Regions from separate parts of the Nakamurella flavida genome, predicted to be linked through region 1. Evidence: riboswitches for the same ligand, from Rfam matches in the RefSeq annotation. Region 1 holds a riboswitch; the other holds the start of a gene.
What was found. A riboswitch is a leader RNA that binds a small molecule or an ion and turns the genes downstream of it on or off. The one in region 1 is predicted to bind thiamine pyrophosphate.
Positions count from the first base shown of each region.

Region 2: linked by a shared signal. The riboswitch ahead of thiO (glycine oxidase ThiO) and the one ahead of J2S58_RS18835 (TenA family protein) in region 1 are both predicted to bind thiamine pyrophosphate.

Region 1 covers NZ_JAUSQV010000001.1:4,259,993-4,265,358, forward strand. Annotated here, with positions in the region: gene J2S58_RS18830 (ABC transporter substrate-binding protein) at 1-616, opposite strand, end outside; gene J2S58_RS18835 (TenA family protein) at 671-1,423, opposite strand; TPP riboswitch at 1,499-1,589, opposite strand; gene J2S58_RS18840 (hypothetical protein) at 1,646-2,035, shown strand; gene J2S58_RS18845 (CpaF family protein) at 2,069-3,322, opposite strand; gene J2S58_RS18850 (hypothetical protein) at 3,510-4,487, opposite strand; gene J2S58_RS18855 (Gfo/Idh/MocA family protein) at 4,509-5,366, opposite strand, start outside.
Region 2 covers NZ_JAUSQV010000001.1:1,745,538-1,750,903, reverse strand. Annotated here, with positions in the region: gene thiG (thiazole synthase) at 1-137, opposite strand, end outside; gene thiS (sulfur carrier protein ThiS) at 215-442, opposite strand; gene thiO (glycine oxidase ThiO) at 439-1,506, opposite strand; TPP riboswitch at 1,494-1,605, opposite strand; partial or broken gene J2S58_RS19185 (thiamine phosphate synthase) at 1,579-2,231, shown strand; gene J2S58_RS07855 (serine/threonine dehydratase) at 2,345-3,304, shown strand; gene J2S58_RS07850 (Kelch repeat-containing protein) at 3,363-4,706, shown strand; gene J2S58_RS07845 (class I SAM-dependent methyltransferase) at 4,787-5,366, opposite strand, start outside.

The DNA.
Region 1 (5,366 bases):
GGATGGTGAAGTCCACGTCGCCGGAGTACAGGGCCTCGTAGGCCGAGGTGCCGAGGGTGACGGTGGTGAAGTCTCCGGTCCCGCCCGCGTCCCGGATCACCGCCTGCAGCAGCGGTTGTTCGACCGGGTCGCCGAACCCGGCGTAGGTGAGCCCGTCGAGGTTCTTCGGCGAGGTCAGGTCGTCCCGGTCGGCCCGCACCCCGATGGCGGTGGCCCAGTGCTGCAGGACGGCGAACACGCTGACCACGCCGGCGCCGGCGGCCTGCGCACGGGCCGAGGAGTCCTGGAAGCTGATGCCGAACTCGGCGGCGCCGGCGTCGATCAGGGTGTCGGGCAGGGCGCTGCTGTACGGGAGAACCTGGACGTCCAGCCCGATCTCGGCGAACCAGCCCTGCTGGAGGGCGACGTACAGGCCGGTGTGGTTGGTGTTGGGGGTCCAGTCCAGGGCGAAGCGGATGGTCGTGGGGCCGACGGCGGTGCCGGGGGCGGCCGAGCCGTCCGTGGCGTCGGCGGTGGCGGCCGGGACGGCCGGATCACCGGAACAGGCGGCGACGGCGAGCAGCGCGGAGCCGAGCGTGCCGGTCAGGAACGCGCGGCGGGAGGGCAGGGTGGACACGAGAAGCCTTTCGGGACAGCCATGATCGGGGGCAGGTCGGGCAGAGCGCGACGGTCAGACGGGCCAGGGCTGCGGGTGCAGCGCGGTGTCCCAGAACAGGAACTCGTAGACGCTCGCGGTGCGGAACGCGGCCGTCATCTGCGTGCGCTGCGCGTCGGTGGCGGTCGCCGCGGCGTCGTCGACCAGGCGCCGGGCCTGCACCACCGAGTGTTGGAACTCCGGCCCGTCGTAGGTGGCGACCCACCGGGCGTAGGGGTGGTCGGGGGCGACGTCCAGCACCCGGGCCGCGTCGACGGCCAACCGGGCGGCGACCTCCGCGTAGATCCAGAAGCAGGGCAGCACCGCGGCGGCGGCGACCGGGTAGTCGGCGGTGGCGGCCGTCGCGATCAGGAAGGAGACGTAGCCCAGGCAGGTGGGGGAGTGCTCGAGCTCCCCGGCCGGCTCGCCCAGGGCGCCGCCGCCGAGCAGGTCGCCGTGCAGCCCGGTCTCCACCACCGCGGCGGTGTGCGCGGACGAGGCCCAGAACGCGGCCTGAACCGGGGTCGGGGCCTTCGCGGCCAGCAGCGCCAGGGCCTTGGCGTACCCCGCCAGGTACAGCGAGTCCTGCTCCAGGTAGAACCGGAACACCTCGACCGGCAGGGTGCCCGCGCCGAGCCCGGCGAGGAACGCCATGCCGTCGATCCTCTCCCGGACGTCGGCCGTGGAGGCCCACAGCTCGTCGGTGAAGCGGGACCCAGCGGCGGGAGACCCTGCGGCAGGCGAACCGGCCAGTGGGTGAGCGGTGCCCGGGCGGGCGGTGGCCGTCATGCCGGCCCCCGTCCGGCGGGCACGGTGCAGCGGTGGATGGGACGGGTGGGTGAGACGAGCAGGCGCCTGGAGCAGCACGGCACAGCGCGACATCCCTTCGCTAGTACGAACTAGATCAGGTTCGACGGGTGTTCTCTCAGCCCAGTGGGCACCCCGTGTCGCCGACGACGATACCCCCAGGTCACCCGTCGGGGGTCGCCGTGCGCGTGGGAGGGTCGCCCGATGCGACGCGGACCGGGACCTGTCGACGACCCGTCACGCGTCCGTGAGCTGACCGCGCGGGAACGCGAAGTGCTGATCGCGATGATCGAGCGGGGCATGGACCACGAGGGCCGACCCACCGCGGCGGACCGGGAACGGTGGCTGGTCAGCGTGCCGGGTGTCCGGGCAGGCTCACGGTGCGGATGCCGGACGTGTCCCTCGATCGAGCTGACCGACGCGCGGGGGCTGAGGCAGCCCGAGCATGCTGTCCGCATCGTCCTGGAGGCGGGGACGAAGGACGGCCTGCTGCTGTTCGTCGACGACGACCGGCTCAGCTACCTGGAGCTCGCCCCGTTCGACGACGAGGGCGTCGCGGAGTTCCCGTCGGCGGAGTCGATCGACATCGGGTGAGACCCATTGGGCCGCAGCCGATCGGCGGCCGGGTCAGTCGTCGCTGCGGTCCCGCCGGTGCCCGCCCAGGAGATCGGGCAGGTCGTATCCGAAGCGCTCGAAGCGGTCCGGGTGCGGCGGGAAGCCCTGCGCGCGGACGAGCTCACCCCCGCGGCTGGTGAAGATGTCCGCGGTCTCGATGACACCGGCTTCGACCCGCCCCGGCAGGGCGATGATCTCGCGGACCCGGCGGCCGCCGTTCGGTTCCACGCCGACGTGCACGACGAGGTCGACGGACGCGGCGACGGTGGGCACCACGAACCCGGCGGTGACGTTCTCCCCGGCCAGCAGCGGCAGGGTGCACAGCTTGACCACGGCCTCCCGTGCGGAGTTGGCGTGCACCGAGCACATGCCGGGCAGACCGCTGTTCAGCGCGATGAGCAGATCCAGGGACTCCTCCTGGCGGACCTCGCCGACGATGATCCGGCTGGGCCGCATCCGCAGCGCCTCCTTGACCAGCCGCCGCAACCGGATCTCCCCGTTGCCCTCCAGGTTCGGCTGCCGGGTCTGCATGGCGACCACGTCGGGAAGGTTCGGGCGGAGCTCGAAGACCTCCTCGCAGGTGATCACCCGCTCCCGGGCCGGGACGGAGTTCAGCAGTGTGTTGAGCAGGGTGGTCTTCCCGGCCTGGGTCCCGCCGGCGACGATGATGTTGAGCCCGCAGACCACCGCGGCCTCCAGGAAGCGGGCCGCGTGCGCCGTCATGCTGCCCAGCGCGACGAGGTCCTCCAGGCCGTTCGCCGCCACGACGAACTTCCGGATGTTCAGGCTCAGGTGCTCGCGGGTGATGTCCGGGATGACCGCGTGCAGGCGACTGCCGTCGGGGAGCAGGGCGTCGACGAACGGGGAGGAGAGGTCCAGGCGGCGGCCGGACGGCTTGAGCATGCGTTCGGTGAGGTCGCGGACCTCGCCGGGGGTGAGGACGACGGTGGTGAGCTCGGAGACGCCGCGGCGGGCGACGAAGACCCGGCCGGGGGCGTTGATCCAGATCTCCTCGACCTCGTCGTCGTCCAGGAAGCGTTGCAGGGGGCCGAATCCGGCAAGGCTGTCGAAGACGGTGCGGACCGCGCCGGTGCGGTCGAGCAGTGGAGGGAGCGAAGAGGTGGGGACGCGTTCCTCGTAGTGGGTGATGACCTCGTCGATGAGGGAGCGGGTGCCGCGGTGGTCGGTGACGGGGTCGATGCCGCGGCGGCGGACGAGTTCGCGGACCTCGTCCTGGATGTGCTCGGTGGCGGTCAGCGTCGGCATGGCTCGATCCCCGGATCGTCGTGCGGGTGCGCCGGCGGGCGCACGGTGGACAGGTGTCCGGGGGGCGGGACGGACGGGCTCGAACCTACGGGGAACACGGTGTCCCAGGCGGGGGAAATCCACACCCGTCCGGGGCGGTGGGGATCTTCGGTGCGAGCCGCACCGGCCCGCGTGTCACCCCACGCGCTCAGCGGGCGCGCCGGGTCAGCCGGTCGAGCAGCTGGGCCGACTTCTGCTGGTCGATCTCCGCCCGACGCACGGCGAAGCGGGCGTCGTCCAACCGGTTCCGGGCCGCGGCGAGCTGCTCCTGCACGGCGCGGACCTCGTCGGTGCGGTCCTGAACGGCCTGGTGGGCGGCGGTCACCGCGTCCTGCGCCTGCTGCTCGGCATCCCGCGCCTCCTGCAGCTCGGCCTGCTGGCGGTGACGGCGCTCCGCGACGGCGGCCTCGCGCTCGGCGGCCCGGGCGGCACGATCGCGCTCGGCCTGCCGGGTGGCCGCGCGCCGGTCCGCGCCGTCGTCCCCGCCCTGCGCGTCCTGCCCGCGACCGGTCCGCCTGCCCGTGCTGGTGCGGGTGTCCGGTTCGTCGTCCGACCCGACCGGGGACCCGACCGGGGGCGCGGCCGCCCGGTCGGGGCCACGGACCGGTGGCGCGCCCACCGCGTCGGGGACGGCCACGAGATCGGCCAGCGCGACCGAGCCGAAGCCCTCCCAGTGCACCGGTTTGACCAGCGCTCCGGCGGACACGGCGCCGCCGATCTCCTCGTCCGCGACGGCCGCGTTGAGGGTGGCGACCACGTCCTCCTGCAACGCGGTGGCCGGCTCGCTCTCGTCGACGAGGTCGAACGCCACCGCGGCCAGGTCCTCGACCAGCGTGCGGCGGCGGCCGGACAGCTCGCGCATGGCCGGGCCGTCCAGCGAGTGCTCGGCCTCCCGCAGATCGGTGCCGAGTTCGAGCAGTTCGGCGATGCGCTCCGGGTGGGCGCGCGCCAGCTGGTTGACGGTGAACGCGGCCCGGGTCGGTTTGCGGAGCGCGCCGATGAGGGTCGCGGCGTCCCGGTCCTTCGCGGAGCGGGCATCCTTGGCCAGCGCGGTGCGGCGGGGGGTGAAGTCCGCCAGTGGCCCGGCGTACAGCTCGGCCACCGCGTCGGTCACCCGGTCCGTCATGGACCCATCCTGACGGGTGGGTCAGGAAAGGGTCACCCAGCGACCCGAGGCCACCGACTCGGTCATCGCGTCCAGTGCCTGGGCCGCGGCCACCGCGTCGTCGATCGTGGCGCCGTGGGGTTCGCCGTCGGCGATGGAGCGCAGGAACGCCGCGGCCTCGATGACCTTGAGGTCGTCGTACCCCATGGCGATGCCCGCGCCGGGCTGGAAGGCCCCGTACGCGCCGGCGTCCGGGCCGACGAACACGGTGGCGGCGGGTTCGTCCTGGTAGCGGTCACCGGTGCTCAGGCGGAGTTCGCCCATCCGGCGGAAGTCCCAGGCGACCATCCCGGCCGTCCCGTGGATCTCGAAGCCGTAGGTGTTCTGCTGGCCGACCGCGACCCGGCTGGCCTCCACCCCCACCCGCGCGCCCGAAGCCATGCGCATGAGCCCGCCGGCCCAGTCGTCGTTCTGCACATCGCCGAGCTCGCCGCCCTCGGCCCGGCCGTGTCCGCTGGTCGCCCCGGTCGGCCGGGACCGCTGCGGCACGAACACGGCGGTGTCGGCGACCACCGCCTGCAGATCGCCGAGCAGATGGCGGACCAGGTCGACCCCGTGGCTCATCAGGTCGCCCAGCACGCCGTTGCCGCCCCGCTCGCGTTCGTACCGCCAGGTCAACGCCCCCTGCGGATGGGCGGCGTAGTCCGACAGCAGGCGGAACGACGCGTGGGTGACCCGGCCGATCCCGCCCGCGGCGATCAGGTCCCGGGTGGCCTGCACGGCCGGGGCGTTGCGGTAGTTGAAGCCCACTGCCGTCCGCACCCCGGCCCGCCGTGCCGCGTCCGCGACGGCACGGGCGTCGTCGGCGCTCAGCCCGACGGGCTTCTCGATCCACAGGTG
Region 2 (5,366 bases), 2.5 Mb from region 1:
GCGAGGACCTGCTGGCTGGGCGCGCCCCCGGTTCCCATGATCAGCCGGGAGGTGAACGTCCGCCCCGCGATGGTCAGCGGATCGTCGCCGTCGGCCGCGGTGGGGGCGGCGGAGGTGTGGGACGTGCTGGTGGTCATCTCGCTCCTGGTCGGGGCCGGTGGTGAGCAGGGGTGGGCAGCGGTGGGTCGGGCAGCGGTGGATCGGGCAGCGGCGGTCAGCCGCCGGGGACGGCGGACAGCACGTCCACGACGGCCCCGTGGGGCAGCGGGCGCCGCCAGCCGGCCCGGGGGGCGACCGATCCGTTCACCGCGACGGCGAGCCCGTCGGGGTGCAGACCCAGCAGGCCGAGCAGGGTCTCGACCGTGCAGGCCGACGGCACGGTGCGGGCGGCACCGTTCACCGTGATGGCGTTGCCGGTCGGGTCGGGGTGCTGCGGGGTCATGCGAACCTCCCGGGTGCGGCGGCGGCCAGGGCCGGCAGCGGCTCGCCGGCCAGTTCGGCCAGGACGGCGTCGGCGGTGATGGGGGCGAGCAGGATGCCGTTGCGGCCGTGCCCGGTGGCCAGCACGGTGCGGGCGTCGACGCGGCCGATGAGCGGGAGCCCGTCCGGGGTCATCGGTCGCGACCCCGCGATGACCTCGGCGAACTCGAACTCGGCCAACCCCGGTAGGACGGCGGTGGCGTCGTCGAGCAGATCCCGCACGCCGCCGACGGTCACCGTGGTCTCGTGGCCGGTCTCCCACTGGGTCGCGCCGACGACGAGACCGTCGTCGCGGGGGACGAGGTAGACGTGCCGACCGTGGGCCAGCGCGCGGACGGTGTGGGTGGGCGGTGGGAGGGCGCCCGGGCGGTGATGGAGCCGGACGATCTCGCCCTTCACCGGGCGGACCGGCAGGCCGGGCAGGACGTCGGCGACCCGGGCGCCGGCGGCCAGCACGATCTGGTCGGCGTCCAGCGCGGTGAGGGCGGCCGGGTCGGCGACCGGTGCGGCGACGTGCACGACGCCGGCCCGCTCGCCGGCCGCCTGCAGGGCGCCCAGCAGGGCCCGGTTGTCCACGGCCAGGTCCCCGGGCACGGACAGCCCGCGCCGGATCCCCGGGGCCAGGCCGGGTTCGGCGTCGCGCAGTGCGTCGGCGTGCAGGGTGGCGACCTGCCGACCGCGGGCGGTGAGCCACTGCACGAGGTGGTCGAGTTCGCTGCGGTCGCCGGGGTCCAGCCCGACGACGAGGGTGCCCTGGGTCCGCAGCCCGGCCGGCCGGCCGGCCGCGGCGGACAGTTCGGTGGCGAAGTCCGGCCAGCGCTCCAGGGACAGCGAGCCCAGGTCCTGGGCCGCCTCCTCGCCCGGTCGGCCCTCGGTGACCGGGGCGAGCATGCCGCCGGCCACCCAGGACGAGCCACGGCCCGGGTCCGGGTCGTGCACGGTGACGTGGTGTCCGGCATCGGCCGCCCGCCAGGCCACGGTCAGCCCGATGACCCCGCCGCCGACGATCGCGAGTCGCATCCGCATCTCCTCCCTGCGCCGGCATGATCCGGATCAGGTTCGACGGTCGGGGCGCCCGCGCCCCCTCTCAGCCCCGCGATGCCCGGGACTCCCGTGGTGTGTGCCGACCACTCTAGGCGCCGGTGTGTCCGGCAGGCGTGGGGCCCGCGTTACCGTCCCCGGGTGACCGCAGATCTCCCCACCCGTGCCACCCGCCTCGCCCGTCTGGCCGACACCCGGCTCTACCTGTGTACCGACGCCCGCCGCGAGCACGGCGACCTGGCCGCCTTCGCCGAGGCCGCGCTGGCCGGCGGGGTCGGTGCGATCCAGTTGCGCGACAAGGGTTCTGCCGGTGAGCGCAGGTTCGGCGCGTTGGAGGCCCGGGAGGAGCTCGCTGCCCTGGCCGTGCTGCGGGACGCCTGCCGTCGGCACGGCGCGCTGCTCAGCGTGAACGACCGGGCCGACCTGGCCGTGGCCGCCGGCGCGGACATCCTGCACGTCGGTCAGGACGACCTGCCCGTCCCGGTGGCGCGCGGGTTCGTCGGCCCGGAGATGCTGATCGGGTTGTCCAGCCACGACGTCGACCAGGCGGCGGCCGCCGCCGCGGATCCGGACGTGGACTACTTCTGCACCGGCCCGTGCTGGCCCACCCCGACCAAGCCGGGCCGACCCGCCCCCGGGCTCGACCTGGTCCGCGCGGTGGCCGCCGCCACCCCGCCCGCCCTTGGTTCGCCATCGGCGGCATCGACGGGGACCGACTCCCGCAGGTGCGCGAGGCCGGAGCGGACCGCGTCGTGGTCGTCCGGGCCATCACCGCGGCCGACGACCCGCGCGCGGCCGCCGCGGCACTGCTGGCCGGGCTGCGGTGAGCGGGACCGACGTGCTCACCGACGCCGACGTCCGGGCCGCCGCCGGCCGCATCGCCGGCATGGTGCGCCCGGTGACGGTCGCCCCGACCGGGCCGGACGGGGTCGGGACGGCCGGCGAGGTGGTCCTGGCGCTGGAGTACCTGCAGCTGACGGGCAGCTTCAAGGCCCGCGGGGCGGCGAACTTCCTCCTCGCGCACCGCGACGCCGGGACGCTGCCGGCGGCCGGGGTGACCATCGCGTCCGGCGGCAACGCCGGGCTCGCCTGCGCCTGGGCGGCACGCGAGGTGGGGACGAGCGCGACCGTGTTCGTCCCGACGACGGCCCCGGCGGTGAAGGTCGACCGGCTGCGGACGCTGGGCGCGGACGTGCGCCTGGTGGGCCGGGAGTATGCCGAGGCCCTGGTCGCCTGTCACGGGTTCGCCACCGACAGCGGTGCGCTCGCCTCCCACGCCTACGACCATCCGCTCATCGCCGCCGGCGCCGGCACCCTGGTACCCGAGATCGCCGACCAGGTCGACGGTCTGGACACCGTGGTCGTCTCGGTGGGCGGCGGCGGGCTGTTCAGCGGGGTGGCCGCGGCCGCCGCCGCCCGTGGCATCCGGGTGGTGGCGGTGGAGCCGCGGGGCAGCAGTGCCCTGCACGCCGCGCTGGCCGCCGGTGGGCCCGTGGACGTCGCCGTCGACTCCGTCGCGGGCGACTCGCTGGGTGCCCGCCGGGCCTCGGCCATGGCGGTCGACCTGGCCCGGGCCGGTGACGTGGTGCCCGTGCTGGTCGACGACGCGGACATCGTCGCCACCCGCCGGATGCTGTGGGAGACCCGGCGCATCGCCGTCGAGCACGGTGCCGCCACCGCCCTGGCCGGTCTGCTCACCGCCGGTGGGTACCGGCCCCGGGACGACGAGCGGGTGGCCGTGGTGCTCTGCGGGGCGAACACCGACCCGGCCACGCTGCGCTGAGACCCGGGAGCGCCCGAACCACTGCAACCGATCGAGGGTCGTCCGCCGTCCTGCTGTCATGGGGACGCGGTCCGGGACGGGCGTCGCGCTGCTGGCGACCACGCTGCTGCTGCTCGGTGCCGCGGGCTGCGGCGACAGTGCGGCACGCGACGGGGTGTCGTCGGCGGCGTCGAGCACGGCCGGACCCCCGCCCGCATCGCCGCCGGGATCCGGTGACCACGACGAGCCCCCTCCGCGCGGCCCGGCTCCGTCGGGGTCCGCGCTCGACCGGGCCACCTGGTCGGAGTTGCCGGAGGCGCCCATCGCGGGCCGGCGGTCCGCCGCCGCCGCGTGGACCGGGACGGAGATGCTGGTGTGGGGCGGGACCGCCGACTTCCAGCAGTCCTTCGCCGACGGGGCCGCCTACGACCCCGCCGCCCGGACCTGGCGCACCCTGCCCGCGTCGCCGTTGTCCGCCCGCGTGCCCGGCACCTCGCTGTGGACGGGGAACGCGTTCTTCGTCTGGGGTGGGACGCCCGACGGTGATGGTGCCCTGTACGACCCGCGGTCGAACAGCTGGACGGCGGTGCCGGGGTTGCCGGCCGGCCCCACCGCGGACGCCGTGTCGGTGTGGACCGGTTCGGAGATCCTGCTCTTCCCGTACGACCCGGGCGACGGCACCCGGACCACCGGCGTCCAGGGATGGGCGTGGGTCCCCGGGCAGACCCGGTGGACCGCACTGCCGGAGCTGGTCCTGCCGACCGGTCATCCCGCCCTCAAGCTCACGGCGGTCATGGCCGGGGATGTCCTGTACCTGTGGTCCGCCTGGAGCCGGACGGACGACACCAGTGCGAGCACCCCGGGCCGGATGTCCTCCACCACCGTGAGCGGGATCGACACCTTCCGGTTCTCCTCTGTCGGAGCGCCGGGCTGGGCGGCGGCCCCGGAGGTGATGGGGACCCGCGACGGGCTCGACAGTGTCATCTGGACGGGGCAGGAACTGGTGCTGACCGCCGCCCCGGAATGGCTGCCTCGGAGTGCCGGCCCACCGCGACCCTCCCGACCGGGACGGCGGTACACCCCGGCGAATGGCGCCGGCGGGGCCGTGGCCGTCGGGCCCCTGGACGACACGACGACGCAGCAGCTGTGGGCCGGTGACCGGCTGATCGCCGTCGATGCGCCGGGCTGGTGGCGGATCCTGTCCGGTACCCCCGCGCCGGCAGCCGGATCGGCGGCGGCCTGGGATCCGGCCACCGACAGCTGGACGCCGCTGGCCACGGCCCCGTCGAGCTCGTCGGGACACGGGGTGGCGGCGGTCTGGACCGGGACGAGTCTGGTGCTCTGGGGTCTGCTGACCTCCGATCCGCCGAGCGCGCAGTGCATTCGGTTCCACGGCGCGGGCCTGCAGCTGGCGGCCGGATGAGCGTGGCGGGCCGGCGTCGATCGCCCCGGGCGAGCTCGGTGGGTGCGGCAGGACTGTCCACCGTCCGCAGGTCGACGGGATCAGGCCGGGCGTTCCCACACCAGCGCGTACCGCCAGAACAGCAACCGCCGCACCCGGGCCCCGGGTAGCACTGCGCGAGCGGCCCGACGTACCTCGCGCAGGGCGAGGGGCGCGGCCGCCGTGGGCATGCCGTCGTCGTCGTCGGCGGCCTGTTCGACGGCCAGGCGATGGTCCCGGCCGGTCAGCCGCTGACGCAGCAGCAACCCGGCGGCGACGGCCCGGTGCGCGGCGGCGGCGAGAAGCTGGACGGCCAGATCCCGGCGCAGGTCGGATCGGGGGAGCGCGATCAGGACGAGCCGCCCGCCCGGCCGGAGCGAACCCGCTGCCGCCGTGAGGGTCTCGGTCAGGGGCAAATGGTGCAGGACGGCGACCGAGCAGATCGCGTCGTAGGTGTCCGGATGGGCGAGCAGATGGGTCACCGCATCCGCCTGGAGCCAACGCACGGGGGAGCTCTGCCGACGGGCAACCCGGACCATGGCCGAATCGCGGTCGACGGCGTCCACGGTGGGACGGGACGGCAGGGCGGCGAGGCGCCGGGCCAGCGTCCCGCGTCCACAGCCCAGGTCCAGCACCCGCCGG